2 regions of the Paenibacillus sp. N119s genome follow, and region 1 is predicted to be linked to the other one. Evidence: riboswitches for the same ligand, from Rfam matches in the RefSeq annotation. Region 1 holds a riboswitch; the other holds the start of a gene.
The links. A riboswitch is a leader RNA that binds a small molecule or an ion and turns the genes downstream of it on or off. The one in region 1 is predicted to bind cobalamin.
Positions count from the first base shown of each region.

Region 2: it holds a riboswitch for cobalamin, as region 1 does, so the genes downstream of both, AC5V8P_RS07105 (ABC transporter substrate-binding protein) here and metE (5-methyltetrahydropteroyltriglutamate--homocysteine S-methyltransferase) in region 1, are expected to answer to the same signal.

Region 1 covers NZ_JCAJRU010000046.1:7,318-22,689, forward strand. Annotated here, with positions in the region: gene AC5V8P_RS08035 (Dps family protein) at 310-786, shown strand; gene AC5V8P_RS08040 (nitric oxide synthase oxygenase) at 936-2,099, shown strand; gene AC5V8P_RS08045 (hypothetical protein) at 2,408-2,866, shown strand; gene AC5V8P_RS08050 (AbrB/MazE/SpoVT family DNA-binding domain-containing protein) at 2,933-3,370, opposite strand; gene AC5V8P_RS08055 (3-ketoacyl-ACP reductase) at 3,557-4,276, opposite strand; gene AC5V8P_RS08060 (DUF4097 family beta strand repeat-containing protein) at 4,394-5,233, opposite strand; gene AC5V8P_RS08065 (DUF1700 domain-containing protein) at 5,238-5,792, opposite strand; gene AC5V8P_RS08070 (PadR family transcriptional regulator) at 5,785-6,114, opposite strand; gene AC5V8P_RS08075 (DUF6985 domain-containing protein) at 6,493-7,026, shown strand; gene metE (5-methyltetrahydropteroyltriglutamate--homocysteine S-methyltransferase) at 7,118-9,436, opposite strand; cobalamin riboswitch at 9,596-9,791, opposite strand; gene nrdG (anaerobic ribonucleoside-triphosphate reductase activating protein) at 9,986-10,483, opposite strand; gene AC5V8P_RS08090 (anaerobic ribonucleoside triphosphate reductase) at 10,480-12,429, opposite strand; gene AC5V8P_RS08095 (AbrB/MazE/SpoVT family DNA-binding domain-containing protein) at 12,722-13,192, opposite strand; partial or broken gene AC5V8P_RS08100 (hypothetical protein) at 13,424-13,705, shown strand; gene AC5V8P_RS08105 (carbohydrate-binding protein) at 13,708-13,983, shown strand; gene AC5V8P_RS08110 (Rrf2 family transcriptional regulator) at 14,050-14,547, shown strand; gene AC5V8P_RS08115 (diguanylate cyclase) at 14,634-15,372, opposite strand, start outside.
Region 2 covers NZ_JCAJRU010000038.1:4,443-19,814, forward strand. Annotated here, with positions in the region: gene AC5V8P_RS07040 (glucose-6-phosphate isomerase) at 1-1,327, shown strand, start outside; gene AC5V8P_RS07045 (YigZ family protein) at 1,474-2,106, shown strand; gene AC5V8P_RS07050 (TetR/AcrR family transcriptional regulator) at 2,112-2,693, shown strand; gene AC5V8P_RS07055 (secondary thiamine-phosphate synthase enzyme YjbQ) at 2,866-3,267, opposite strand; gene AC5V8P_RS07060 (sulfate/molybdate ABC transporter ATP-binding protein) at 3,487-4,548, shown strand; gene AC5V8P_RS07065 (MBL fold metallo-hydrolase) at 4,700-5,470, shown strand; gene AC5V8P_RS07070 (aminotransferase-like domain-containing protein) at 5,475-6,983, opposite strand; gene AC5V8P_RS07075 (DMT family transporter) at 7,116-8,027, shown strand; gene AC5V8P_RS07080 (Cof-type HAD-IIB family hydrolase) at 8,185-8,985, opposite strand; gene lplA (lipoate--protein ligase) at 9,148-10,149, opposite strand; gene cobD (threonine-phosphate decarboxylase CobD) at 10,309-11,412, shown strand; gene cbiB (adenosylcobinamide-phosphate synthase CbiB) at 11,402-12,373, shown strand; gene AC5V8P_RS07100 (histidine phosphatase family protein) at 12,388-13,119, shown strand; cobalamin riboswitch at 13,244-13,435, shown strand; gene AC5V8P_RS07105 (ABC transporter substrate-binding protein) at 13,645-14,652, shown strand; gene AC5V8P_RS07110 (FecCD family ABC transporter permease) at 14,649-15,372, shown strand, end outside.

The DNA of each region.
Region 1 (15,372 bases):
TAGTAGAGCCATCCCGCTGTGGGTGGCTCTTTTTTGTCTTGGTTAGACTATTGAGTTCAGCTCCGATTGGTATGGAGCATTCCCTGACAATCAATTCATGCAATCTTCATAATTTAACCATAATAAAGCCTTGCAAAACAGATAGATAGTGTTATAATTAAAACAAGATTTAGATTAAGTCTAAATTAATTGCTAAATATTTTTTAGGTTCACGCATGGGATTTGGAAGAAAATCAGACACTACGGCTAGCGAGTATCCAAGCATCACTCCAACTATATTATGAATAATAACGAGAGGGGATTTTACACATGAGTACATTAAATCATACGAACGCACCTACACAAGAGGCTATTCAAGAACTGCACAAGGCTTTGAACCGTCACGTGGCTACCTGGTCTGTACTGTACACGAAGCTGCATTATTTTCACTGGTATGTGAAAGGACCTAATTTCTTCACACTGCATGCCAAATTCGAGGAGCTTTATAATGAAGCAACAGCTAATCTGGATACTATTGCTGAGCGTTTGTTGGCGATCGGTGGTCGCCCTGCTGCAACCTTGAAAGAGCATTTGCAACTGTCAGCTATTCAGGAGTCCGCAGGCGAGCAGACAGCTGATGATATGGTGAAGTCCGTTATAGCTGATTTTAAAACAATTACTGTTGAACTGGCGAATGGTATGGAAGCAGCAGAAGCGGCACAGGATAAAGCGACAGAGGATCTTCTGAATGGCTTGAGAGAAGAGGTCGATAAACATATCTGGATGCTTACCGCATATTTGGGATAAGTTTCTGGGGGCGATTTCCACGAATATGGAGATCAGGTGAACAAGATATACATCCCGTTGGTTCCAGCCTGCTACTGGAGTATAATGACGGAGAAGCATGGAAGACCACAGGCTCATGGGCAAGCGAGCTACCGGGATGGGGTGTAGTTATGGAAGGGAAACAACAGCTTTCGCAAGAAGCAGAGCAGTTTATATATGCATGTTATGAGGAGCTGGGCCGAGGTCGCGATGATGCGGAGGCCCGGCTCCTTGATATTCGTCATGACATAGAGACTACTGGAACGTACGAGCACACTTACGAAGAGTTGAAGCACGGGGCACTTATGGCTTGGCGGAATAGTAATCGTTGTATCGGTCGCTTATTTTGGGACAAGCTCTTAGTTAGGGATGCACGTGGAGCATCAGACGCGACGCAAATCGTTCACGAGCTATTGGAGCATATCCGTATAGGAACGAACGGCGGTAAAATTAAGCCTACGCTTACTGTATTTCGCGCCTCCCAGCCGGGACAGCCGAATATTCGTATTTGGAACCATCAGCTTATTCGCTACGCTGGCTATGAAACGGATCAAGGGATCATCGGAGATCCAATCTCAGTCGATTTTACCAATGCTTGTAGGGGAATGGGGTGGCAAGGAGCGATGACTGCTTTCGATATATTGCCACTGGTTGTCGAAGTGGGGGGGCAGCCTCCTGAGCTCTTTGATATTCCTGAGCATTTGGTGATGGAGGTGCCTATTGAGCATCCGGAACTCTCAAGTATAACCTCTCTGGGATTACGTTGGTATGCTGTGCCTATGATTTCGGATATGACGCTGGAGATTGGCGGTATCGTCTATACAGCAGCTCCATTTAACGGATGGTATATGGAAACGGAAATCGGGGCCCGTAATTTTGCGGATCCCTTCAGATATAATATGCTGCCACAAGTGGCAAAACTGATGGGGCTGGATACGACGAGTGAAACAACGCTATGGCGTGATCGGGCGCTGGTGGAGCTAAACATTGCTGTGCTGCATTCTTTTAAAAAGGCGGGGGTTAGCATTGTTGACCATCATACCGCAGCAGCACAATTCAAATTATTTGAGGAACGGGAATCCGAGGCTGGTCGTGCGCTGACAGGTAATTGGACGTGGCTGATCCCACCATTATCCCCAGCAACCACGCATATTTTTCATAGTTCTTACGATAATCGGCTTGTGAAGCCGAATTTCGGAGTTCAGGAAAAGCCATATATGACAAGACAGGCTAATACATCAATAGAAACAGCGCTGGCACAAAAGCCGCAAGGATGCCCTTTTCATTCTTCATAATCTAACGGGGGACTGATTGCTGGATCAGGACTCCGGTTTATCCCATACAACGATCAATAGCGTCGCGATTGGTCCTATCAGTAGTGAGAGCGCAAACCAGTTAATCCCGCTCCGATTTTTGGTCTGTGCCAGAGCCGGCATTAATCAGGGCAAGCGTTCCCCAACCTATATAATAATCTTCTGGCATGGTATTCTCCTTTGTAAAAAGGTATAATATCGTACTGTGTATTGTATGAGCACACTCATAATTTCATAAGTTTTATCGTAAATATAACTTTATATATCTTGGTTTGAGGAGCGAAGCTAAGTTGGAGAGAAATCAGGCAGAGCGCATTGTCGCTGAGCTTTTGGAACGAGCTGCTGTAGGCGTAACAGTCAAGCTGGAGAAACGTTTTCCTGGTGGACGGCTGATTGGGGGCAAATATGCCATGCATGCTCACACCATTACCATGTATACGGATGTTATTGAAACACAATGCTTACAGATGTTCGGCAGCGCGGATCGTGTTGAGGAGTATTTTACGGTTGTGCTTGCGCATGAGATCGGGCACGCCGCCGATACTGAATTAGAGGGTCTCTCCGATGCGATGGAGCAAGAGAACAGCATCGGGACCCGGCAACGGCTAGCGCTGCAAATTGAGGAAAACGCATGGAACTATGCGCTTCGACTGGTGCCTGAAATAGAAGCGCCGTTTATTTCTGCCGTAATAGACGAGTCACTGCTTGCCTATCGAGTCCCGGTTATGGAGCAGTCTGACATTGCATAATATGAATGATTCCAGAGCCGTCAGGCTCTTTTCTATTATTAGAACTAACGAGATGGACGGAATAATTTAAAGAAGTAGCTTTTTAAGCTGTGACACGCGCCCTTGAGACAATTCCAGCATTTCAGCTAAGTCTTTTTGGGATACATTAGGGTGCTCCTCCATGAGCTGCTTTAGTTTATTCAGGAGCTCATTCTGGTTTCTGTAGCTCCTTCTTTTCTTCGGCTGGGCAGGATGTTCTTCACTCAAATGGCTGGAAGGATTGTCGCTCTTCAGGTTTTCAATACAACTTTTGCAGATCAGATGATCTCTGAAATAGCTTAAATGATCAACGGCACCACAAAAGTAACAAGAAACCCCCGTATACTTGCGAATCATCAGTCCCTCTGGTGTAATAAAAAAATCAAGGGCATCTCCAATATTAATATTCATAGATGTGCGCAGTTCTTTGGGTAGCACAATGCGTCCCAAATGGTCTAATGGTCGTGTCATTCCTGTGTTCTTCATCATTTTTCCCCTTTCTTGGAATGCGCTTATGGTTGCAAGAAATGTATGTTATGTATGCTGGAAGTACAAAGCGCTTATATTACAGTTTGTTTTGGTATAGCTATGCTAAAACAAAGCTCCGGCATGACGAACAATTACGTCTGCCGGAGCCTGATACAGCCAATGGATCTAAGATGTCATGTCGAATTACTGTGGGTTGGTTGTCCAAATACCGGCTACTTTTAATTGAACTCGTGGGGGCAACTTCAATGCAGCTAAGGTCAGGTCGGCCAAATCCTGCGGCTGAAGCATGCGGTCCTCGTCACCAATAGGCAATCCCGCGTTTGCCGCCAACTCTGTATTGACCGTGCTTGGCGTCAGCGCGGTGACACGAATGTTGGATTTGCGAACTTCCTGCATCAGTGCTTCCGTGAAGCCCATCAAAGCAAACTTGGATGCGCAATAGGCCGAGCCTGTTGCAAACCCTCGTTCCCCTGCTGTGGAGGAAATGTTAATAATGTTTCCGCTCTGTTGAGCTAGCATGCTTGGAAGAGCAGCGTGTGTAACATAATAGGTTCCCATCAGGTTTACGCGAATAATACGTTCCCACTCTTCAGGGTCCATATCTGCGACTGTGCCGAAGGTAGCGATGCCTGCATTGTTGATCAAAATATCAACGACACCCAGCTCGTGCTCCAGTGAAGCTACAGCGGCAGCGGCCTGTGCTCGATCCGATATATCTGCAACAGCACTCACCACTTTTACGCCGTATGTACTCCCCAGTGAATCCTGCAGCTTTTGCAGGTCGCTCAATGTGCGAGAGATTAACCCCAGATTAACGCCTTCCTTGGCCAAGGTTTCGGCAATTGCCTTACCAATTCCTTTGCTGGCTCCTGTAATAATGGCTGTCTTATTCTTAAGTTCCATCCAGTCTCCTCCTTATTAAATATAATGTAGTTGTGCATCTGAGCACATGGTTTCATTATACTAGGTTGAACTCCTCGAACCAAACTTTGACCCGATGAGGCATCGTGTAACCGCCCTCTATTTGGAAATATGAATATCGCCTGAAGTGGTTTCGACCTTGATTACGCTCACGGCACCGGGGACAGATTCGGGCGTATTTATGCTTCCAGAGTCAGAGTGAACATTATAGACACCTTTAAAATCGGGAGCCTGCTTAATATTTACGTCACCGGAATCAGAATTCACTTCCAGGTTGGATGCGGTGCTTTGTGTAATATTAGAATGGCCTGAGGTTAGGGAAAGATGGCCGTTACCGCTATAGTCGCGGAGAGTGACATCTCCTGAAGTAAGCTTTAGCTCCATATCTGCTGTAAGCTGATGGGCTATAAAGTTGCCAGATGTTAGATTGGCGAGCAGATGGGAACTTCGGAGGTTTGTGATTTCGGCAGTACCTGAAGTAGCAGCGATAGAAGTATTCTTCACAGAGGCATCTTGAAGCTTTACATTTCCTGAATGTGCATCTATCTGAAGATCAGCTAGGGTTTCCCCAGAAGGCATCTCTACAGTTATCGTCTGATCCAAATCAGGAGTGATCGAAAAGAATGACAAGGAAGGGGCCGGCTCCGATTGAATGGTAAGCTTACCGTTCTCAATTTGGGCATTATGAATTTGGTCGGCGACTTTTGTCTGAACTTCTCCACTAATGCGTATTTTACCTTGGTCACCAGAGCCAGGAGTAAACAAAATAGAGACATCATCAGAACTGTCCACTTTCAGGTTTTGAAGCTGACCACGTGTAAACGTCCATTCTTTGTTAATCTTCATGACTTGTTGACTCCATGGGGCACCGTAGGCCACCATGCCGGCTGCACCGATGACAATGCACAGACCTGCTGCAATAAACCACTTTTTATTCATGTTGTTAGTAAGCTCCCCTCAGGGTAATCTGATTCCATTTCCAGTATTGAACTGTGCCTTTTACCATAAGGAGCAGGAGATAACGTACTCCAGGCAACAGCAATAGCCCCATACCCGTTAACGTGATGGAGAAAAAGAATTTAGTCGGGTAAAAGGTGCTGTTAAGCGCATAATCCGTGACGGCCAGAAGAGAGGCTGCAACGAAAGTGACCGCTACTATGGTCAATGAAGCCCATACTGCCCATAGGGTAGCCATCATTGGGATGGAGATCAACAAATTAAGAAACAGCAGCCCTAAGAACGTAAAAAGGTTGCGTGCGAAGCTACCTTGGCGAAGTGGAGGAGAAACGTTCCAGTCTACATTGGTAACTTCTTTCAATGCTTCTTGGGCAATATCCTCTGGATTACCTAGCTGATAAGCAATCTCGGTTTCGCTTTGTCCATTGACCAAGCCGTAGTCAAAATGCTGGCTCAAATCACTAAGTAGTTCACGGCGTACCTCTGCAGGGAGAGGAGAAAGACGCTGCTCCACCTCTGTAAGAAACTGTTTTCTATTCATCGGAATTTCCTTCCTCCAGTAGGCTTGCGACATGATGGACAAAATCATTCCATTCCCGTGTCAGCATTTTTGTATAATGGCTACCGGTATCGGTCAGCCGATAATATTTACGGGGGGGACCCTCGGTCGATTCCTGTAAATACGTTGTGCAGTATCCTTCGGATACCAGGCGGCGGAGCAGTGGATATAGGGCTCCTTCTGCTACTTCAATATGACGGGAGACGGCTTGAGCCAACTCGTAGCCATAGCGGTCTCTACGTCCAATTAGAACTAGAACGCATAGTTCCAGTACCCCTTTTTTGAATTGGATGTTCACATTCACGAGCGATGCTCCCTTCCTGATGTAATCATAATTCATAGGTGTCGATCGGAATAAGGGGAAGAAACGTGTGTTTGTGCTTAATTTGTCACGGGTACTAATTATAGAACAATAGACAGGTATAATTTAACATCATGTACTGATTAATGCAAGGTACTAAATTTTTAATAATAAAACTTCGAGTCCAAATGGGCTGATTTTCTTTCTTGAAGGCTTACATGGATAGCGAATCTTGTAGAATAAAGTAGTCTTATCTGGAAATTCCTCGATTTCGACAGGGCCCAATAACCGGATGTTGCTTTAATTTTATTCATTAAAATGATAAATTGTAAAGGATTCAATAGAGTTAAAGATTACCTATGACAAAGAGGTGGATAAAGGATGGGCTGGAAACACTGGTACAGAGAACTGGAACTGGATGATGAGACTTGGGATGTATCTGAGGAGATTGTTCTGCGTGGTGTAGTGCAACTTGATTTTTGCGGGCAGCCATCGGAGATAGAAGTCGAATTTATCGTGGGAGCTGACTCTGAAGAACAGGCACAAGCTATAGAAGAACCTACGGAGCTTCAGAAAAAGACATGGGAGAAGTATATGGCATGCTCGTCAGTCATTCATCCTCAAGTGTTGGAGTCCATACACCATTATTATGTAGGCATCGTGGAAAAGTATCGGAAGGCATACATCTCATGGGGAGAGGACCCTAATGAATTTGCGCCTTATGTGGAGCGACCAGAGCAATTGCTGGATCGAATACAGGCCGTATCTATGCTGATTTCCGACTCATCGGAACAGGATGAGCTATATTTGAATTTTAGCTGTTCCTGGGATCGAGAACATGGCTTAGGCGTACACCTGAAACAGATGAAAGTCAATCGTATTCAAGGTGCATATACATTATATGACTTGGAATAAGTCCCTCTTCTGGTCTTGAATAGTAAGACCGGAAGAGGGAAGAGGATATGGTTAACAGAACAGGATGGCGCGAATGGATACGAAAAGAATATTAGTTGGGTACAGACAGCGTGGCTCGGGCTGCTTGAGCGGCCTGTACCATTTGCCGCAATGCGGCAACAGATTCTTCTTTGGTGCGGGTTTTCAGACCACAGTCTGGATTAACCCAGAACAAATCCGACGGCAGCACACGCAAGGCGCGCTGGATCATGCCTAGCATTTCTGATACATCAGGGATGCGCGGACTGTGAATATCGTATACACCCAGACCGATGCCCTTGTCGTAAATCTGATCCTCAAAGCTAGCAATCAGTTCACCGTGGCTACGAGAGGTTTCAATAGAAATTACGTCGGCATCCATGTCTGAAATGGACTGGATCATCTCCTGGAATTCGGAATAGCACATGTGCGTATGGATTTGGGTCGCAGGCTGAGCGGTGGCCGTGGTCACAAGGAAGGCTTGAACCGCCCAATCCAGATAGGCTTGCTGTTGCTCTTTTTTTAACGGAAGCCCTTCGCGAATTGCGGGTTCATCTACTTGAATCATGCGGATGCCCGCTTGTTCGAGTGCCTCTACTTCGGCCCGTAATGCCAGTGCCAACTGCAAAGCAACTTGCCTGCGTGGAATATCATTGCGTTCGAAGGACCAGTTCAAAATGGTCACAGGACCTGTAAGCATTCCTTTAACTGGCTTGGAGGTTAACGATTGGGCAAATGCCGTCTCCTCCACGGTCATAGGTTGATCGAACGACACATCTCCGTAAATAATTGGCGGTTTGACACAGCGGGAGCCGTAGGATTGCACCCATCCGTTCTGTGTAAAAGCAAAGCCTTTGAGCTTTTCGCCAAAAAACTCTACCATGTCAGTCCGCTCAAATTCCCCATGTACAAGCACATCAATGCCAATGTCCTCTTGAATATCAATCCATTCCTTAATCTGCTGTTGGATAAACGTCCGATATTGCTCGCCAGACCATTCACCTTTGCGATAGTGCAGACGGGCCTTGCGGATCTCGGCCGTTTGCGGGAAGCTGCCGATGGTTGTCGTAGGCAGTGGGGGCAGCTTCAGCTTGTTTTGCTGAATTACACGACGCTCGGCGAAAGGAACGCTGCGTGACAGAGGCTCTTTTGCCAGCAGGTCGGCCAGATCGGCAGCTGTCTGTACCCTTGCCGCTGAGCTGTTGAAGCGGGCTACCGCCTCTGCACTTTGCTCAAGCATGGCAAGTGCAGAGGGATCGTGCTTGCCAAGTGCAGCCGTCAAGATCGCGATTTCCTCCAGCTTTTCATCAGCAAAGGCTAGTGCATGCACCAGCTCTCGGTCCAGCTTGTGCTCTGCATCCAGACTGACTGGCACATGCAGCAGACTGCACGATGGAAGCACGATAAGCTGTGTGGCGGGGATCTGTTCTGCTAACTGGCTCAACAGCGCAGCCACGGCATTCAGGTCGCTGCGCCATATATTGCGCCCGTCAATGACACCAGCGCCTAGCGTTTTGTCTTTGGGGAAGCCATGCCGCGATATATGCTGAAGATTTTCACCATCATCGTATACAAAATCAAGACCCAGTCCCTGTACCGGAAGTTTAGTCAGGCGCTCATAATGATCCAGGCTACCAAAGTAGGTTTGCAGCATGATATTCAAGGAGGGTGCAGCTTGGGTCAAAGCTTCATAGACCTCCTGAATTATCTCCAGATCCTCTACCGGGAATGAGGTGGTCAGGACAGGTTCATCGATTTGAACCCATTGGACGCCTTCAGCGGCTAGTTCTGACAGAACTTGGGCGTATAAAGGCAGGAAGGTTCGTATAATAGCGCCTAGATCCTTACGATTATAACCTTTAGATAAAACAACAAATGAATAGGGACCGATAAGAACTGGTTTACCGTCAATGCCTAACTCTTGCTTTGCTTCACGATAAGCCAGTAAGGGTTTATTTTCAGTCAGCACCGGAGCCACGTTTGCCAATTCGGGAACGATATAGTGGTAATTCGTATTCATCCACTTAGTCATTTCACTGGCGGTAGCCCCTTTTTGCCCACGTGCGATCCCGAAATACACGGACAGAGGAACCGGACCTGCGGGACGATAATTGAACCGTTCGGGTACGAGACCGAACATCACGGATGTATCCAGCATGTGATCGTAATAGGAGAAATCGCCGACAGGAATGCGGTCAATGCCTTTGTCGCGCTGTTTGCTCAGATGCTCCAGACGCAATCTCTTCATCTCACGATGCAGTTCGCTTTCGTCAATACTGCCCTGCCAGAAGCGTTCCAGTGCTTTCTTCCATTCCCGATTTCCGCCGATACGCGGATAACCCAGATTACTACTGCTTAAACCGGACAATGAAGGCTGTTCATTAATAGACATGTATTGTTTCCTCCTAAGGCGTAGCCAGTTTATTTTTACGTACCAAAAAAGGCATTCCGTCCCCAAAGCTAAAAATAAGTAGGGGAAAGAATGCCTCCGTGATTAAAATTCAAAAATACGGCGACTGCTCTTAACACCTCCCTATCTTCCGTAGGTACTGCGATGTTGTTAAAATAGGCAGGTCTCCTGACTTACGGATCATGACGTTCAGCATCCCTTCCCGGTCTGTGGACCAGTGGGTGTTAAGCAGCTGAACATTCCCCGTTTACAGTGGCGGGACCGTCCCGGATTTGCACCGGCTTCCCTTTTAAGTCTGAGCTGGATTAGAACAGACACCTATTTCCAAGCTATGCGATTAGGTATGACGAATAATTATGCACTCGTATACTTGTTCACCATCATAAGTGAAACTCACGGGATGTGCAATAGAAACCGTAAGCGAAATGAGTGTGGAATCAGTTAGATATATCAAAAAAAGACAAGCCCAACTCATCGCGGAAGCTTGTCTTTTTTGCATTATAGGGCATCTTGTTAAGTAGCACTTCGCCTCTAAGCTAATGAAACGGTGTAACCTGCTTGTACACTGGCTTTCACATCTACCAGACGCTGATTACGACTGCCCCGAAAGGGGAGGGTCAGGTCTTTTTGCTGTTCAACAAAACGACCGTCCACAATCACATCACACAAAAGAGCTAGCTCCTGTCGTTCCTGATCCAGGAGCAGCTCCTCGTAAACAAAGCCCGTGTAGGCCCATACAGTTCGGTCCGGACAAGCTGTGCGGAAGTCACGCACAAATTGCGAACATTCTGCTGCTGAGAAAAAAGGGTCTCCCCCGCAGAGAGTCAGTCCATCCAACAACGGGTTATCCATGATATCACGGATGACCTCCTGTTGACGTTCGGGCGTGAATGGCTCCCCTGCGCGAAAGCTCCATGAAGCTGGGTTAAAGCAACCAGGACAGGCATGGCGGCAACCGCTAATGAATACAACGGTGCGCAGGCCGTATCCTTCATTTAGAGATTCCGGAATATAGCCGCACAAATTCACTTATGCTTCACCCGATCGCGAACTTCGGCTTGCTTGGCAGCATTGAAACGAACCGTATAATCTCCTGTCAGATATCCGGTTACCCGACGCAAACGCTGAAAGTGCGTGTGTTCCTCATCTGTGCCGCATTGAGGACAGCTTGTCCCGATAATTCCTTCATAGCCGCATTCCGTACAACGATCCACCGGATGGTTGATGGAGAAGTAGCCGATGTTCTGATGCAGCGCATACTGAACAATTTTAAGAAACGCATCCGGGTTATTCCGCGCATTACCGTCCAGCTCGATGTATGAAATTGCACCAGCATTACATAGATTATGAAACGGAGCCTCCAAGCTGATTTTACGAGCAGCAGGGAGCTTGTAATACACCGGAATGTGGAAGGAATTCGTGTAATATTCCCGGTCATTGACCTCAGGGATAATTCCGAAGTCACGTTGATCGAGCAATGTGAACTTGCCCGACAGACCTTCGGCAGGTGTCGCGAACAATGTAATATTTAGATTATAGTGTTCACTCATTCGATCACAATACATGCGCATGGAAGTGATGATTCGCTGTGCTTCACGGTATACAGCATCATCTTCCCCGTGATGTTTTCCATATAATGCTTTCATGCACTCAGCCAGCCCAATAAAACCAATCGAAAGTGTACCGTGCTTTAGGAGACTTCCTACCTTCTCATCAGGTTCCAGTTTTTCTCCGCCTTCCCATACCCCTTCGCGCATCATAAAGTCCGAAGCTTTGGCTGGCTGGCTGGTCTGGATATGATAGCGATGGATTAGACCGTCTACTGCAATCCGCATAACCTCTTCTAATTTCGCATCAAAGCGATCCCGGTCAGGTGTCAGACGTTTGCCTGTACAAATGCCATATTCAATCCCAAGCCGCACCAGATTAATGGTATTAAATGAGAGATTGCCTTTGCCGCTCTGACGGTTTCTTCCGAAACGGTCAGAAATGGTGCGGGTACGGCAGCCCATCGTGGCAATGATGGTATCCGGGTCATCTGCGCGGTAATAAGGCAGGTTGAAGGTAGCATCCACATTCACAAAATTGGGATACATCCGCTTGCTGGAGCACTCGACCGCCTTTAAGAACAGATCGTAGTTGACATCGCCCTCTGCCTGGTTGACTCCCTCTTTACATTGGAAAATATGCTGTGGAAAAATAGGAGTTTCCCCGCTTCCGAGTCCGCGAATTGTGGCTTCCAGCAGAGATTGCGAAACAAGCCGGCCTTCAGCAGACGTACACATCCCGTAATTCAGTGAAGTGAACGGAATTTGCCCCCCTGCCCGACTGCTCATAGTGTTCAGGTTATGAATGAGCGACTCAGCAGCCTGCCGGGTTTCTGTTTCCGTTTCCTCACAGGCGAATGAATACGAACGAGGACAGACTTCTTGCAGATGGGTATTGGCTAAATGCAGTTCGTCATCAGACCAACTGGAGTCTATTTCTTCCTCGAACAGTCGGAGTCCTTGGCGTAGGTGCTTGCGGAAGGAACGGGCAACGTATGGGGCAAGGTCCCAATCTATTTTATTGGCAGAGACACCACCGAATTGGCTATTTTGCTGAGACTGGAATATGATGGCGACCAGGGCCATCGCAGACATAATCGTTTGCGGTGTGCGCACGGAGCCATTGCCTGTATTAAAACCGTCTTGCAGTAAACGACCAAAAGGGATGAAGATACAATTTGTAGTTCCGAGCGCATATTGGTCCAAATCGTGAACATATACATACCCTTGGTCGATGGCATCCCTCAATTCAGATGGAAGCACACGCAGACGCGCATACCATTTGGCATATTCCGAGCCGAGCTTGCTCATTTTGCCGCTGAACGATTCTCCATTTAAATTCGCATTCTCCCGCAGCATGTCCAGATCTTGTGCCCCAATGACCCGCTCGCCGATGTCGTATAATTGATGTTCTTCCAGCACCTTCATCGTAAAACCCTCCATATAGTAAAAAATATATATTTTTCACAAAAACAACATATTGATAATATCTAGTGATAACCAATTGTTTCGATCTATATATTGTATATACGTAAACATTGAGAGTATGTGACTATTGTCACATTGATAGAAGCGGAAGGCATAAAAAGGCCAGGTATAGAATAAGGGACACATCCACAGATATGCGCCTTACTCTATACCTGGCCACCGCCATTGCGACGAAATAAGTAGGCTTGCAAGTACATAGTATATAATATTGGAATATCAATTTTTAGAAGGTTCAGAGCAGCTTTTTCAGTTGGGATACCCGGCCTTGGGAAATATCGAGCATTTCTGCATACGCTTTTTGTGGCAGATCCGGATGTTCCTGAATCAGCTTGCGGAGCTTTTTTACCATTTCACCTTGCTGCACTCTGGATTGCTTAGGTTGCCAGGTTGTGCTCGTTTGGGGCGGTTTTGTATGCTCTTGAGCCTGGAGGGCATCATTGCCTGTGGCATGGACATATTCATCGCTCTTTAATAACTGGATGCAATCAGCGCAAATAAAGCTGTCCCGAAAATAAGTTAAATGATCCACTGCGCCGCAAAATTTGCAGGAAACACCTGTGTATTTCCTTAATACAAATCCTTCTTCATCTACGAAGAATTCAAGCGAATCCCCGATATTGATGTCCATTGTGGTGCGCATTTCCTTAGGCAGTACGATTCGCCCCAACTGGTCTAGAGGCCGTGTCATTCCCGTATTTTTCATCAGCGCTTCCTCCTTCAATGAGATATCCTGATTATACCAAAAAATATTATTTTTAGCTTTACATATGAAAGGGAAAATGCAATTTTTTTCTTTATGCTGCGTTTTACCTTTCATCCAATTTAGGATGATTTCGGTATTGTCGCCGGTGTACTCCTTTTTCGCTATAATATATTAAAACGCTTTCATAAAAGGACTTATTAGTATCATAATTAAGTTAAGGAGATGGCGGATTTGAGTCATGAAACAACGGGTATCGAATATTTATTTCAAAATCCGAAAATTCACCTGGACGAGCGTGTACGGGATCTCGTGTCGCGACTAACCTTAGAGGAAAAGATTGAATCCATGCTACAGTACCAGCCGGCTATTGAACGTTTGGGGGTTGCAGCCTACAAGCACGGTACGGAAGCGGCACACGGGATCGCCTGGTTGGGGGAGGCAACTTCCTCTCCTCAGCCTGTAGGGTTGGCGTGTACGTGGGATACGGAGTTAATGCGTCAAATCGGCTCTGTTACATGAATACAGTGAGTGTGGCTGAGCTTCGGTGCTGCGCGTCAGGCAACAGCCGTGATGCAGCAATCGAGCTGCATTTGGATACACTGGACAGCCAAGCCGTAGCACGTATGAACGTAGGCAATACAGGAGGAGCACAAGCATGGGTGACGCTCTCCGAAGGGCTACCGTCAGTCTCCGTTATCCGTGATGTGTATCTATCGCTCTGTGGGGAAGTGCGATTAGGTCATTTTACTTTGGGTGCTAGCAATCCAGAGGGTTCCGGCTTTCAGGCTTGAACTTATATGTGACATCACGTACAATGCATTCAACGAAGTTCATACAGCTTAGGGGTGTCATCTCATTTGAATAGTGAAAAAAGACTACGCACCGCAACGCCCAAATGGCTTGGAATTGCGGTAAAGGCGCTTGTCTATTTGGAAAAACACGGCGAGCTTTGTGCCAGTGGTTCCATTGCCCGCTCCATTGATTGCGAAGTTACTTTGGTGCGCAGGGTGCTGACGCGGCTTGTGCAGGCCAATTTGATTGCAGCACGTGAAGGGCGCGAGGGAGGCTATGTGCTTACCCGTTCAGCGGATCATATTACACTTGCCGACATATACCACGCCATTGAAATATGTGATCCCATTTTCCCGGGTATGATGCATGAACCGGAGACCAACCCTTTTTGTGAGGAGTTGGCGACGGCCGTATCCGAAATTTTAGCTGAGAGCGAACAACGCATGCTGGAGGTATGGGAATCTTATACGCTTGCTTCGCTCGCCAAGCGTACATCACTTGTGTTGGGAAATTGCAGTCATACTAACGATCAGGATGTAAACTCCTCTGCCAAAAGTGATTAATATGTTTTCGTTTAAAAGGATAATAGCCGATACAACGCTCGAAAGAGGGTTGTATCGGCTATTTCTGTGTAAGGGTCTGCCTCAAATTATATTTCATATGAGCAAACCCGGTTACGTCCTGCTTTTTTAGCTTCATATAGTGCTTTGTCTGCCTGTTCCAGCAGGGCCGCTCCGGATATATCTTCTCCTGTACCAGGGAAGGTGGTCACCCCGATGGACACTGTAACCCTAAGGATGAGCCCGTCCGCCAAAACAAATTCATACTGATTTACTCCACTAAGAATCTGATTAGCTATGCGTAGCGCTTGCCGAAAAGCGCAATTTGGCAAAAGTACGGTGAATTCCTCTCCCCCGCTGCGGGTGACTACATCATTAGCACGGCACTTTTCCATTAAAATCTGCCCAAGCTGACGCAGCACGGCATCGCCTGCAGCATGTCCGTAGGTATCATTTACTTCCTTGAAGTGGTCAATATCCAACACCAGTACAGATAAGTGCTCATGCCGTTGACGAGCTTGAGGAAGCTCCTCCTCCAATGAGAATTCAAGCTGCCTTCGGTTGCTTAAATTGGTGAGATGGTCTGTATAGGAGGTACGCTCCAGACGGAGTAATAGCTCGTTGGAAGTATTGATAGACTCAGCAATGAGGTACAGAAGACATCCACCAACCATCGAAATGAAGAACTGGAGCGGATAAACATGCAGAACATCGTCAAGATCTCTCAAATTAACCATGAGGGAACAAAATATAAAGCCCAAAGCAAAAATGTTCATCATAATCAGCTTGGGCAAACGTGACCACGACAAATGTGACAGTATAGCGCAC
Region 2 (15,372 bases), on a different contig from region 1:
GAAAGCCCTCTCCTTTGTAGGTCAGCATGAAATTGATTATTTTGCAGAGCCTATCAAGTTGGCTCATGAGCAATTGCACAACCAAACAGGCGTAGGCTCCGATTTCTTGGGTTGGATTGACCTGCCTACCAATTATGATAAAGAAGAATTTGCTCGCATCCAAAAGGCTGCTGCTAAAATTCAAAGCGATTCCGAAGTATTGATTGTAATCGGTATCGGCGGTTCTTACCTTGGAGCACGTGCTGCGATCGAAATGCTGTCGCATTCCTTCTATAATGCGCTGCCTAAAGATCAACGCAAGGGTCCAGCCATCTATTTTGCAGGCAACAACATCAGCTCTACATATATGAATCATTTGTTGGAACTGATTGAAGGAAAAGACTTCTCTGTCAATGTCATCTCCAAATCAGGTACAACAACAGAGCCTGCTATCGCTTTCCGCGTATTCCGTGCAGCTCTGGAGAAAAAATACGGTAAAGAAGAAGCGCGCAAACGTATTTACGCGACAACGGACAAAGAACGTGGCGCTTTGAAAAAGCTCGCTAACGAGGAAGGTTATGAATCTTTCGTTATTCCTGATGATGTCGGTGGTCGTTACTCCGTGCTGACAGCTGTAGGCTTGTTGCCGATTGCTACAGCAGGCATTAACATCGAGGAAATGATGCAGGGCGCGGCAGACGCTTCCAAAGAATACAGCAATCCGAATGTTGCTGAGAACGAGGCTTATCAATATGCAGCCGTTCGTAACGCTTTGTATCGCAAAGGTAAAGCAATTGAGATTCTCGTAAACTATGAGCCGTCTTTGCATTTCGTATCCGAATGGTGGAAACAGTTGTACGGAGAAAGCGAAGGTAAGGATTATAAAGGCATTTATCCAGCTTCTGTTGATTTCTCGACAGACCTTCACTCTATGGGACAATTCATTCAGGAAGGCAGTCGTAACATTTTCGAAACGGTAATTCAAGTAGAAAATGTACCTAGTCACATCACCATCGAAGCAGATGAAGATGATCTGGATGGACTGAATTTCCTGGCAGGCAAAACGGTGGATTTTGTAAATAAAAAAGCATTCCAAGGTACATTGCTGGCTCACACAGACGGACAAGTACCAAACCTGATTGTAAATATTCCTGACTTGAGCCCTTACTCCTTTGGCTACCTTGCTTATTTCTTCGAAAAGGCTTGCGGCATCAGCGGCTACCTGTTGGGCGTAAATCCGTTCGATCAACCGGGTGTAGAAGCTTACAAAAAGAACATGTTTGCTCTGCTTGGCAAACCGGGCTTCGAAAAAGAAAAAGCGGAGCTTGAAGCTAGATTGTCTGAATAAGGGAGCTATAATCTCTGATTCGAAACAGGTTTCGGTCAGAAGCGTTATGGTGTATAGCAACATTTAAGTACAGGAAAGCAGTTCGCCAGCTGCCAGAAGCGGGGAACTGCTTTCTTGTAAAATGAAGTAAGGAAGGTTATACGTGTATGTTGGAACAATACCGAACCGTACGCGGTGCCGGCAACAAGGAAATTGTAATCCGAAAATCCCGTTTTATCGGCCATATTCAGCCTGTTGAAACTGAGGAAGAAGCAGTTGCTTTCATAGAACGCATCAAGAAAGAGCATTGGAACGCTACCCATAATTGTTCGGCTTATATGATTGGGGAAAGAGACGAAATCCAAAAGCAATCGGATGACGGAGAACCAAGCGGGACGGCGGGGAAGCCTATTTTGGAGGTCATCCGCAATCAGAAGCTGAAAAATGTCGCTATTGTGGTTACCCGTTACTTTGGCGGAATTATGCTGGGAGCAGGCGGACTGATTCGCGCATACTCAGATGGTGCTGTTGCAGCTATTGAGGCAGGGGATGCGATTACGCGTGTGCTGCATCGTGAGGTTTTTGTGGAATTGGATTATACCTGGTTGGGCAAAGTGGAAAATGAATTACGCAATCGCAGCATCCGTACCGGAGAAACGATGTTTACGGATAAAGTTACTTTAACCTGTCTGCCGCTGGCTGGTGATGCGGAATCCTTCTGCAACTGGATAACCGACTTGACACAAGGACAATCGCTTGTGTCGGAGGGAGAGCAGCTTTACTTTATTGAAGGGGAATAAATAATATGGCTAGAAGAGCAGTAGAACAGGAGTTGTCAAGAGGGCGGATTCTGGAAGCGGCCAGGCACTTGTTTATCACCAAGGGCTACCGTGCGATTTCAATGCGCAGCATTGGCCAGCATCTGGGTTACAGTCATGGTTCATTATATTATCATTTTAAAGAGAAGGCTGAACTGTTCTACGCCATTGTGATTGAAGATTTCAATACCTTGCGTGGGATTCTACTGCAAGCAACAACAGGCACGCCTGATGATGGCTTGAGCAGATTGGAGTACTTGATGCTGGAATATATCCGTTTTGGCTTGGAAAATCCATATCAGTACGAAATTATGTTCATGATGCATGATGAAGAACTATTTGCATACTGTCGTACAGAACAAAACCGTTGTGTAGAATTATTCGCATCTATGATTCGCCAGGAATTGAGTGATCAGGGACATTCGGAGGAAGAATGCTCCAGGGTACCGAAAAGTCTGTTTTTATCCATGCATGGCTTTGTGTCATTTTATATTCAGGACGGATTAACATTTGAAGAGATCAGGCCTGCTGCTTTAGCACATGTAAAGCTGCTGTGCAGACACCTATGAGCGTACCTGCATTCACACGCTTCAGCCATGAACATGTAGGGCGCATTTTTGGGTGCTTTCACTTCATGACGGTGACTAATCATTACGGTACTTTGCGAAAGCGACTAAGAATTTAACAGACGATGATGTATCCAGCGGGAGAACATCATCGTCTGTTTTTTGTACGTCCCCGTCAGCCCTTCATAATTTTGACATAGTACTGACGTCTGCGTGGGCCGTCGAATTCACAAAAATAAAGTCCCTGCCATCGTCCAAGCAACAGCTTACCCTCATGAATGATAACCGTTTGTGAGGGGCCTGTCGTAATGGATTTTAGGTGGGACGCCGTATTTCCCTCCATATGACGATATTGGGGATGCTCCCATGGATAAACCTCATCCAGCCTCAAAATAACATCATGTTTGACATCAGGGTCGGCATTTTCATTAATAGCGATGCCGGCTGTCGTGTGTGGACAATAAATTAATGCTGTTCCTTGCTGCACCCCGCTTTTTTCGATGAGGGCTGCAACTTCGCGTGTAATATCACGCATTTCATCTCGCCGTGTCGTAGATAATTCAAAAGTATGCAACATGAATTCATCTCCTTTCTATGTATTACTTTACCCTTTTCATACTCAAGATAATATATAGAGTTGACGAAAATTGCTTTCCTTTGATAAAGTATCACATAAGAAAAACAAAGTAAGTTTATTGGAATAATTAAATGCTCTCAAAATAGGTGCGTGCTTTGCGGTTAGCAAGGTTGCTGCTGTTCCTAAACGGGTCCAGAGGCGGAAAGGAAGTGTACGGATATGCATGTGGAAGTAAGAGGATTAAACAAGCATTTCGGTAATTTTCATGCGGTAAAGGACGTATCTTTTGATATTCAGACGGGCCATCTTATTGGTTTGCTTGGTCCAAGTGGCGGGGGGAAGACCTCCATTCTTCGCATTTTGGCGGGGCTGGAGCAGCCGGATGCAGGAGAGATCCATTTTCACGGAAAAAGGGTAAACGAGCTGGCACCACAAGAGCGTGGAATCGGATTTGTATTTCAAAACTATGCTTTGTTTAAGCATATGAGCGTGTACGACAATATTGCCTTTGGCTTGAAAGTGAAAAAAAGCTCCAAAACTCACATCAAGGAAAAAGTCGCTGAACTGGTTGAACTAACGGGGCTCAAAGGCTTTGAGCATCGTTATCCGCATCAGCTGTCGGGTGGACAGCGACAGCGGGTTGCTTTTGCGCGTGCTTTGGCACCAGAGCCTCAACTGCTGCTGCTGGATGAGCCGTTTGCAGCTATTGATGCCAAGATTCGCCAGGAGCTGCGCACCTGGTTGCGAGAGCTGATTGAGCGAGTGGGTATTACGTCTATTTTCGTCACCCATGATCAGGATGAGGCGATTGAAGTAGCGGATGAAATTATGGTGATTAATCAAGGACGGCTGGAGCAGAAGGGAACGCCTTGGGATATTTATAAAAAACCGGGAACCCCGTTTGTGGCTTCCTTTATTGGGGAATCCACGGTGATTGAACAGGCGGGTAGTCTCAGAGGCTTTGAGGAGGCGGCCGGAGTGGGAACACGTGCCTTGATTCGTCCAGAGTACATTGATGTCGGACCGAGTGAGGAATTTGCGCTCCTGTCGGCAACCGAGGAAGGCATAGTGAAGCATTTGCATTTTCGCGGGAGTGAATGGATGGTTGAAGTACAGGTCGGTGACCAGCGTCTCATGACATACCGTTCGCTGGAGAAATCTACGCTGGAGCCTGGTCAGCAGGTGCGAGTGTTGGTGCATCGGGCCTATCTATATAATGAGGAGTCCAGCTGGATGGTGGAGAACCGTCTGAAGGAAGACCCGATGCCTATCATCATTTAAAAATAAAACGATCACGACTGAGGGGGTGTCTAGCCTGATTTTCCGGCTTTAGACATGCTCTTTTTGTCGTTGATTGCTGGACTGATTTACGCAGACTTGGTATGTTCGTTATAATAGTAGTAAAAACAACCAGATAGATAGGAGTTAAATCATGAATCGGCTTATTTTTCTTGGCACGGGGGATGCAATGGGGGTTCCACGTGTATATTGTGATTGTCCTGTGTGCATGGAGGCTCGCACGACAGGAGCGAATGTAAGGTTGAGGTCGTCTGTGCTGATTGAAAGCGAGACAGAGGATTTTATGATTGATTGTGGCCCCGATTGGCGCAGACAGCTGGAATTGCGCGGCCTGCGTTTTATCCCTACGATCCTTGTGACGCATGCACACTTTGACCATATTGGAGGATTGCCAGAATGGGCGGATGCCTGTCGCTGGACCGGGAACCGAGGGCGCTTGTTCGCTCCACAGGAAGTGATCGATACGATCTTACGTCAATTTTCCTGGCTCTCTGGAAACTTGGACCTTATTCCAGTAGATCAGGGAGTCCAACTTGGCGGATGGAACATCCGGGGCTGGCGTGTGAATCACGGGAAGAACGGATATGCTTACGCTTATCGTCTGGAAAAAGACGGCTTCTCATGGGCCTACTGTTCGGATTCAATCGGACTGAATGAGGCGGAGATTTTGCCTCTACATAACCTGAATTTACTCGTGCTGGGAACAAGTTTTTACCATGAAGAGGCCGAGTATGCCACCCGCTCGGTATATGACATGCTGGAAGCTCAGGAGCTTGTAGGAAGACTGAAGCCCGGAAGCACGGTATTTACACATATGTCCCATGATGTGGATATCACACACAACTACGGGCTGCTGGAAGGGATCAGTTTGGCACACACAGGCATGAGTTTGCCGTTAGAATAACGATTCACATCGTTCGACTGATGCGTAGAAGTGTGGAGATCCCTTCTTTGATTTGCAGCTCATTAGCGTAGGAATAGGACAACCGTATATGCGTTTTACCCTCTGCGCCGATGGGATCAAATACATTGCCCGGCACAAAGGAAACAGACTTTTGTATACTTTTGGCCAGCAGCTCATTGGGTTTGATCGTAGAGGGTAGCTGGAGCCACAGGTTGAGTCCTCCCGTCGGACTAGTCCATGTCCAGCCTGAATCACGGAGACTGGTCTCCATCATTTCCTTGCGAATCTGGAGCGCGATGCATAGCTTTTTTAGATGCTGCTGCATACGTGGGGATTGAAAGTATTGTAAAAACAGCTTTTGATTCAGCAACGGTGATCCATTGTCCACTAGCGCTTTGACGCTTAGCAGGCTGTTCATAAGCTGACGCCGACAGGTTACGGCTGCGATTCGCAGACCAGGTGCTACATATTTGCTGTAGCTGCGAATATAGACGACGCTTCCTGAGATATCATAGGCGAAAATGGGGGAAGGCGGCTTTTGCCCAAAGCTGATATCATAGGTGCTGTCATCCTCGACAATAAGACAGCCGTAGCGCTCGGCCAGTTCGGGCAGTCGTTTGCGCTGCTCATCAGGGATCGTAAAGCCAGTCGGATTGTGAAATGTCGGATTCATATAAAAGAGACGAGGTTTTTCCGTTTTCAGGCACCATTCAATGTGATCCATATCATAACCTTCCGGTCGTATATCCGTTACAGTCAGGCGGGCGCCTTGTCTGCGGAATATTTCCATGGCGGGGCCATAGGCTGGACGTTCGATTAATACACGATCTCCTGTACGGATCAGAGAACGGGAAACCAGGTCAATGGCTTGCTGTGCGCCGGAGGTAATCAGTACTTCGTCGGTTGATACTGCGAAATGCTTATCTGTGCTAAAATGCTGCGCCATGGCATCACGAAGCTCAGCGTCTCCTTGTACAGCAGAATAAGTAGCCGCGATTTTCGGATGCTTTTCAAACACCTGCACCATTAGTTCTCTCCAATATCGGTTGGGTAGGAGAGAGGGATCAATCAGGGCCTTGGAAAATTGGAAATCCGCGTTTACGGCATGAACCTGGGTGAGTCCATCCATCCCCCTCCAGACAGAAACAGACGGATCGTCTGCCATATAAGTGGATTCTGAATGGAAGATCCGTCTTGTGGATGAACGCTCCGAATAGGTAGTAAATGGCCCCAATTCTGCTGCATGGGAAGCATGAGCGTAATATCCCGATTTATCCTTTACATAGATACGTCCTTGTTGCTTTAACTCCTGATATGCCCGGAATACAGTTAACCGGTGTACACCCAGTTCCTGAGCCAGACTTCGCACAGACGGCAATTTAGCGTCTGCTGACCAGTCCCCGCGCTCCATCCGCACATTTATGTAATGGACGACCTGCTCATACAGCTTTAAGCCCGGATCTGTCGAGATCTGTTCCGTTGAAAACAATAATTCGCTGTTATCCTTGCCCATGCGGTCCACGCTCCTTTGTGTGTATTGTACTATACAGCACTTCAAAAACGTGTACAACTGTTCTGTGGTTGCCCATCTGTTCTGTCTGTCTCCTTGTATGCTTGTGAGTAATAGAAAGGAGAGGGAAGTGTCATGGTTGGTATCGCCTTTACAGTTATGTGTCTTATTTTTGGCACCACATTTTTGGCTATCAAAGTGGGGGTGGAAGCTGGACTTCCACCATTCCTATCGGCAGGCACACGTTTTATGGTAGCTGGGGCAATTTTGTTTATAGCGATGAGACTTTCGGGAAAGGTTCGGTGGTCGTTATTATGGCGTAAGGAAATACTGCTGATTGGAACGGGAACGACCTTCGGAACATTCTCAACACTGTATTGGGCAGAGCAATATGTCAGCTCGGGAATTGGTGCTATTTTGTCAGCCACGGGACCGATGATGATTGTGCTGATGCAGTCTGCAATACTGCGGCAAAAAACGACGAGAATTACGCTCATGGGCTGCATGATCAGCTTTCTTGGGGTCGTACTGGTGGTGTTGCCCGGCTTGGCCGTTCAAATCAGCGGTCTGTGGCTGGCGGGTTGCATGGCCATTTTGCTGGGTGAACTGTGTTATTCGGGTGGAGCTCTGTATTCCAAACGAGTCATGGATGCGTTTCGTGATACGAACCCGATTGCCTTGAATGCGGCACAAATGTTTCATGGTGGTTGGATGCTGCTAGTGCTGTCGGTTTTCACAGAGCCTTGGAATTCTGGGGAGTGGAATCTGCTGCCTGCTATAGGATCTCTATTTTATTTGATTTTGTTTGGCTCTATGATTGCGCAGACACTCTTTTACTGGCTTATGGCGCGTACGAATCCCTTGTTTCCGACTACATGGCTCTATATTTCACCACCGATTGCTGTAGGCCTGGGTGCTTTTTTATATGGAGAGCACGTAAGCTGGTGGATGCTGGCAGGGGTGCTGCTCATCGTGATCGGATTGATGTGTATGAACAATGGAATCATTCGTCTGGTGAACAGACGTAAAGTACGTTCTGTTGCCTGATATTTTGAAAGTTGTTAGATTATTATGAGACATGACAGAATGAGATATGACAGAAGAAGCCTCCAAACTGCCGTATGTAACTAAACAAGCGGCGTTTGGAGGCTTTGTTGATGTAATTTGTTCATTTAGGTATATCCGTTAACAGTCACTTTTTTGCTTATTCAACATTGAGTATAAATTTGTCGATGGCATGCTTGACACCGTCTTCGTTATTGCTGCGAGTAATGTAATCAGCCAGCTTTTTCAAATCAGGAATCGCATTCTCCATCGCAATGCCAAGACCAGCACATTCCAGCATTTCATGGTCATTCCAAGAGTCGCCAATGGCAATGGTCTCCGACAGATCACAGCCAAAATGGTTTGCAAGGAAGGTAAGCGCGTGGCCCTTGGTGCCTTCATGATGCATGATTTCCAGGAAATGAGGCTTTGATTTTGTGATATGCACCTCGCTGCCAAGCAGCTCACGCAGTTCGGGAATTAATTCATCCAGCACTTCCGGCTCGTCAATAATCAGCAATTTAGGAGCAGGTTGCTCTATAACTTTACTGAACACAGGCTCGACAAAATATTCCGTGTTATTCAGCTCGGTGTAATCTTTAATTTTCTGATTATCTTCACGTGTGTACAATTTGTCATCTATATATGTTTGCAGATGCAGATTGCGTTCCACACAGAATTCATAGAGACGACGTGCAGCTACGAGTGGAACATAACGCTCATACAGTACTTTTTCGTCCAGCAAGTTTTTAACTAGAGCTCCCTGGTACGTAATGATCGGTACGTTTAACCCCGTCTGGCGTGCAATTTTGTGCGCGGAAGCATAAGCACGTCCAGTCGCGAGAGTAACCACCACACCTTTAGCTACAGCAGCTTCCAAAGCCTGTTGTGTCGCTGGAGTAACTTCTTTCTGGTCATTAATGAGAGTATCATCAATATCAATGGCAATTAATTTATACATATCGGTATTCTCTCCTTTATCTCTATCATGGGGCAATATTAAAATTGTATCTTATAATATTCAAAATGACAATATTGCATTAAAAAAGGGACGGCGCCCATAAGAGCCCATCCCCTTATAACCACTGAAGTATTGGTTTGAAACCATGGAAAAAAGTAACGGTTAGTCTTCCAAAAATACAAGTCCAACAAAGTCGTCTAGCTCAATATTACCGAAGTAATGCTTCAAATCGAGAGAGGATAGAGCTTGACGGACCTCGCCTTCCTCATAGCGCTTGCCGCGCAGGATATTTTCAATATCAGCGACATCACCTACGCCGAAGAAATCCCCGTAGATTTTAATATCACGGATGTAGCCTTCCTTCAGATCCATACGGATATCTATAATACCGACCGGGAATTTACGTGTGTGCTTGATATTACTCTCCGGAGATAGACCGTAGTTCCAATCCCACGACTGATAGCGTTCTTTGGAAATTTTATGGATTTTAGCCCAATCCTCATCGGTGAGCTTATATTGAGGCACCTGATCCAATTCTGAGCCAAAGATAGACCGCAGCAGTTCCTCGCGAAATTGTTCTATGGTCATTTCACGGTCCATCAGCTCGCTGATATTAGCCACGCGACTGCGGACGGATTTTGTGCTTTTGGATTTGAATTTTTCGGGATTGGCGTGCAGCGATGCAGCCACATTGTCCAGATTCAGGTTGAACATCAATGTACCATGGCTGAACATGCGTCCACGTGTGGCAAATTGGGCGTTTCCTGAAATTTTACGTTCTCCGACCTGCAGATCGTTGCGTCCTGTCATTTCGGCTTCTACTCCCATTTGGTGCAGGGCGTCAATCACAGGTTGCGTAAATTTGAGGAAGTTATGAAAGGACTCCCCGTTATCCTTGGTAATGAAGCTGAAATTTAAATTACCGAGATCATGATATACAGCCCCACCGCCGGATAGGCGACGAACGACTTGAATATTGTTGTCTCTCACAAATTCAGCGTTGATTTCTTCAACGGTGTTTTGATGCTTGCCTATAATAATAGAAGGCTGATTAATGTAAAACAGCAGATAGCTGTCGTCCAGCGGTAAATGCTTGAGCGCATATTCCTCAATAGCAAGATTAATGGCTGGGTCGTGTATGCCCTGGTTGTCGATGAACAGCATGTCCATTCCTCCGTATATAAACTGTGTAATTTATGTGTGCCTCCTTCTATTGTAACCCAAGTGAGCTATGTACAAAAGCTCATTTGCATTGACGGGACGCAAAAAGCAGCCTCATAATGGAGCTAAATGATTGGAAACGGACGGAAAGGATGAGAGGCAATGATAGAGGTTTACGGACATGGCGGGGACAGGGAAACAGCTGCCGCGACATTTGGCGGAGCTGCGGCTGATTTTGTGGATTTTAGTGCGAATATTAATCCGCTCGGTCCGCCACCGGAGGTGCTTGAAGCGCTGCAAAGCTCATTTGACACGGTGATTCGCTATCCAGACCCTGGACACCGCCATTTTAAAAATATGCTCGCACGGCGGCTGCATGTTCCACCCGAGTCGCTGAGTATCGGTAACGGCGCGGCTGAAAGCATGGCGCTCCTGCTATTAGGATTGGCTCCCAAGCGTGTGGGTACTGTGGAGCCGTGTTTTTCCGAATATGCTGAGCTGGCTGGTAAATTCGGAGCCGAGGTCCACCGGGTATATGGGAAGGCCTCGCTTCAATGGAAGGCGGATGTGGAAGACATCCTTCAGCTCATGAAGCAGGTAGATGTATTGTTTCTTGGGCAGCCGAATAATCCGAACGGGGTGCAATATGGCGAGCAGGAGCTATACGAACTGGCAGAGTCGGCTGGCAGATCGGGTACCGTGCTGGTGGTGGATGAAGCATTTATTGATTTTATCCCACTGGAACGGCAAATCTCGCTACTGCCTGTGCTGGAGCGCTATCCTCATGTGATTTTGATCCGATCGATGACCAAATTTTATGCCATTCCTGGCTTACGATTGGGCTATGCGATTGCTCATCCGGACTATATCCGGCGAATGACGGCCAAACAGGTGACCTGGAGTGTTAATGGATTGGCGTTGCTGGCTGGCGAGGCCTGTCTGAGAAGCGGACAAGCTTATGAACGCCGCACACAGGAACTAATTGCTACGGAGCGCAGTCGCTTATTGGCTGCCTTGGCGGAATGGGGCTGTGGTGTCGTTCCTGGCGAAGCCAATTACGTGCTGGCAAGAGCACCGGGAACGTGGAGTGCATCGGCTATTCAGCGGGCGCTTGGACAACGTGGAATTCTTATACGTAGTTGTGCCATGTATCCAGGGCTGTCGGCGAGTCATTTTCGAGTTGCGGTTAAGGACGCCGAAGCCAATAATAGGCTGCTGACTGCACTGGGTGAAGTGCTGGAGGAGGATCAGCTGCGTGATCGTTAGCTTGGTAATCATGGCAGCCTATCTGCTGGACAGGCTAATCGGTGATCCGAGATGGTTGCCGCATCCAGTCATCGGGATGGGGCATGCCATTTCAGCATTGGAAAAAGCGATTCGCCGTAAGGTCCGCAGTGACCGGGGACTGAAACGCGCGGGCATACTGCTCCCACTTATAGTGGCAGGAGGCTGCTTTGTGCTTGCTTGGGGGCTGTTGTGTGTGCTTGCCTGGATTCACCCGTGGCTGTCTGTCGTCGTAGAAATTGTTCTGATCGCTACAACAATTGCTTCCAAAGGGCTAAAGGATGCAGGGATGGCCGTATACCGAGCGTTGCAGGCGAACGACCTGGCTGCGGCACGTCGGGAGCTAGGCATGATTGTCGGGAGGGATACGCAGCAGCTTAACGAGCCTGAAATTGTGCGTGGTACCGTTGAAACGGTCGCTGAAAATATCGTGGACGCCATTATTTCCCCGCTTTTTTATGCTCTGATCGGGGGAGCGCCTTTGGCACTGGCATATCGAGCTGTAAATACGCTTGATTCGATGGTCGGCTACAAAAATGAAAAGTATCTGTATTTAGGCTGGGCCTCAGCACGTCTGGATGATGTAGCTAATTACATGCCGGCTCGCCTGACAGCAGCTATGCTTGTAATAGCGGCCTGGTTGCATCGGCTGGATGCTGTACGAAGCTGGCGCACAGTCAAGCGGGATGCCCGTCTGCACCCAAGTCCAAACAGCGGCTTCCCCGAATCAGCGGTGGCAGGTGCGCTGGGGATTCGTCTTGGTGGCTATAATGTCTACCACGGCGTACGCTCCTTTCGTGCCTACATGGGCGAAGGGCTACGACCGCTGGAGTCACAGGATATCCGGCATACGATCCGGCTGATGTTCGCCGTATCCACTATGTTTGTAGGGGTGTGTTTGTTAGGAGCCGCAGGGTGTTTTGCCTTGGAATGGGTGCAATGAGGAGTGACATCATGTTGAGACAAGATATAGAAGGGAAAATAACGCAAGAATGTGTACCAAGTCCGAGCTTACAACAGATAAATGAGCCGAATGATGCTAAAGAAGATCCACAGTGGGACATGGAGCTCATGCTAGTTCGTCATGGCACAACCTTATGGAATAAGGAACGTCGATATCTGGGACACACCGACTTGGGTTTGCTGTCAGGAACTGAGCAGGAGCTACAGCCTTTACAGGAAAAATTGCATGGGCATTCCTTTGCTCGAATCTATTGCAGCGATTTGATGCGATGTCGCCAGACCTTGCAGATCATTTTGCCGGAATCAACATTATCTGTTATGCCTCCTATGATGGAACCACGTCTGCGAGAGCTTCACTTTGGCGAGTGGGATGGACAAACGTATGACATGCTCAAGGATGTGGCGCTATATCGTGCTTGGATTGATGAGCCGCAACGAATCACCCCACCTGGAGGAGAGTCATGGAACCATTTTGTGAATCGTCTGCGTGAATTCCTCGACTCTCTGTTTGCGAGGCACACTGCTTTGAAGGTTCAGCCCACAGAGTCGAATGCTGAGCCGCCCTCTGTTTTGATTGTCACGCATGGTGGTGTAATTCGCCAATTAGCCTGCATGCTGATACCTGGACATGATTTTTGGAGCCTGAATCCAAAACCAGGAGAAGCGTCTAGGATTCAGTTAAGATGGGCAGGACCGCACAAATGTATAGCAAGATTGCTTTCTTAATTAGAGAAGAGACGGTGAGTAAAGCGGCAGTTTGGGTTGTAAGCCGACTCTTTTTAACCTATAATCATCAAGTAAAAGAACGGCTTGACTACCACTACATCAAATATCCAGCAGACGAGTCGGCGCCGTGTGAGGAAACTATGGTTTCCTTCATTGCGTTGTTAAAAGGGAAGTCGGTGTGAATCCGACACGGTCCCGCCACTGTAAATGGAAACATGTTCACTAGCCCTGCTTTATGTGCCGCCAAGCATATAAAAGCCTATCAGGACATGCATCTTCCATAAGTCAGGATACCTGCCCGTCTGCCTGTCACCATAATCCTTCGAGGAAAGGATGACGTGTTCGCAGTGACTGTCCATGCGGAAAGAAGCTGCCCGCCTGCGTACAATCTGTGCTTACGTGACCCCTGCGTCCTGATATGAGGATGCGGGGGTTTTTGATAGGAAAAGAAGGCTGGAATGAGGGAAATATCGGATGAAGTTCAAGTAACGCTCTTAACGATTTTTATATGAAGGGGTGCAAAACATGGCAGGGAAAAAAATAAAGGTATGGTCAACAGGTCTATTGGCACTGATATTGGCAGTTGTGCTGAGTGCATGTGGCACGAATGGAAAAAATGTTGAGAATAAAGAGGGCCAAGCTTCCTCACAGCAGTCGGGACAGACCGTAACTGCCCAAGAACCTCCGGGCAAAACGGTTTACCCGCTAACGGTTAAGGATGCAACAGGGCAGGAATTTACATTTAAAAAGGCTCCGAACAAGATCGTTTCCGTCTCCCCGGCAGAAACCGAGGCACTGTTTGCCATCGGGCTGGATCAGGAAATTGTCGGTGTTTCGGATTACTCTGATTATCCGGAAGCGGCTACGAAAAAGCCTAAAGTGGGCGGTATTATGAAGCCGAACGAGGAGGCGATCATTGCTGCGAATCCTGATGTCGTTTTTGCAGGGATTTCACTTAGTGAGCAGGCTACGACCAAACTGCGTGACATGGGAATTATGATTTTTAAAACGGAACCGAAAACCGTTGAAGATGTCATAGCTAACATCGAATTGTATGGAAAAATCACCGATCATCAGAAAGAAGCGAGAGCGGTGACCGACAAGATGAGAGCAGATGTAGCGGAAGTGAAAGAAGGAGTTAAAAACATCGGCAAAGGGCAGAAGCTGCGGGTATACGTCGAGTTTTCACCAGGCTGGACAGTGGGTAAAGGCGAATTTATGGACGAGCTGATTACGTTGGCGGGAGGAGAAAACGTAGGTGCCACGCAGAAGGGCTGGTATCAAATCAGTGAGGAAAATATTATAGCTGCCAACCCTGACGTGATTTTGTACAGCAAAAGTGTCAAGGATGACAAAACAGGTCAGTCCCTCGGCGATATCATTAAAGCTCGCAGTGGATGGGATCAAATATCAGCTGTCCGTAACAACCGTGTATTTGCCGTGGATGATAATTTGATCAGCCGCCCAGGTCCACGCGTAACGGAAGGACTCAAGGAAGTAGCCAAGGGCGTGTATCCTGAAATTTTCAAATGAACCGCAGACTGATCGGTTTTGGAGGGACAGGTCTTGTTTTGCTGCTACTGACGCTGCTGCTCTGTCTTGGCATCGGCTCGGTCAGTCTTCCGGTCAGCCAGATCACAGGTATTTTGATCAACCACCTACCATGGTTAGGTGATACGTTTACACCGGACTGGAATACATCCGCAGAGCAGATTATTTTGAAGGTTAGACTGCCACGTGTGTTACTTGGAATGTTGGTCGGAGCAGCGCTGGCGCTAGCGGGAGCCGGATTTCAGGGTGTTTTGCGTAATCCCCTGGCTGATCCGTATACACTGGGGGTATCCTCGGGAGCTTCGGTAGGAGCGGCAGTACTGATTTATTGGGGGCTTCAATTTTCATTCGTGGGGATATGGACGCTTCCGCTAGTCGCATTTATAACCGGCATGCTGACGCTGTGGATGGTGCTGACGTTGGCGCGTGAAGGTGGGAAAATTCCCACACCAAGCCTCATTTTATCAGGTGTGGTGATGCAATTCTTTTTAGGAGCTATTGTTTCTTTTTTGACAGCCATGTCGAAGGAAACAGTCAATGAAATATTGTACTGGACGATGGGAAGTCTCAGTCTGCGAGGCTGGTCATATACAGGAATTCTGTTACCTTACGTGATCATAGGACTGGTGTTTCTATGGAATAGGGCACGGGTGCTGAATATTCTGGCTTTGGGTGAACGTCAAGCGGCTCATATGGGGGTTC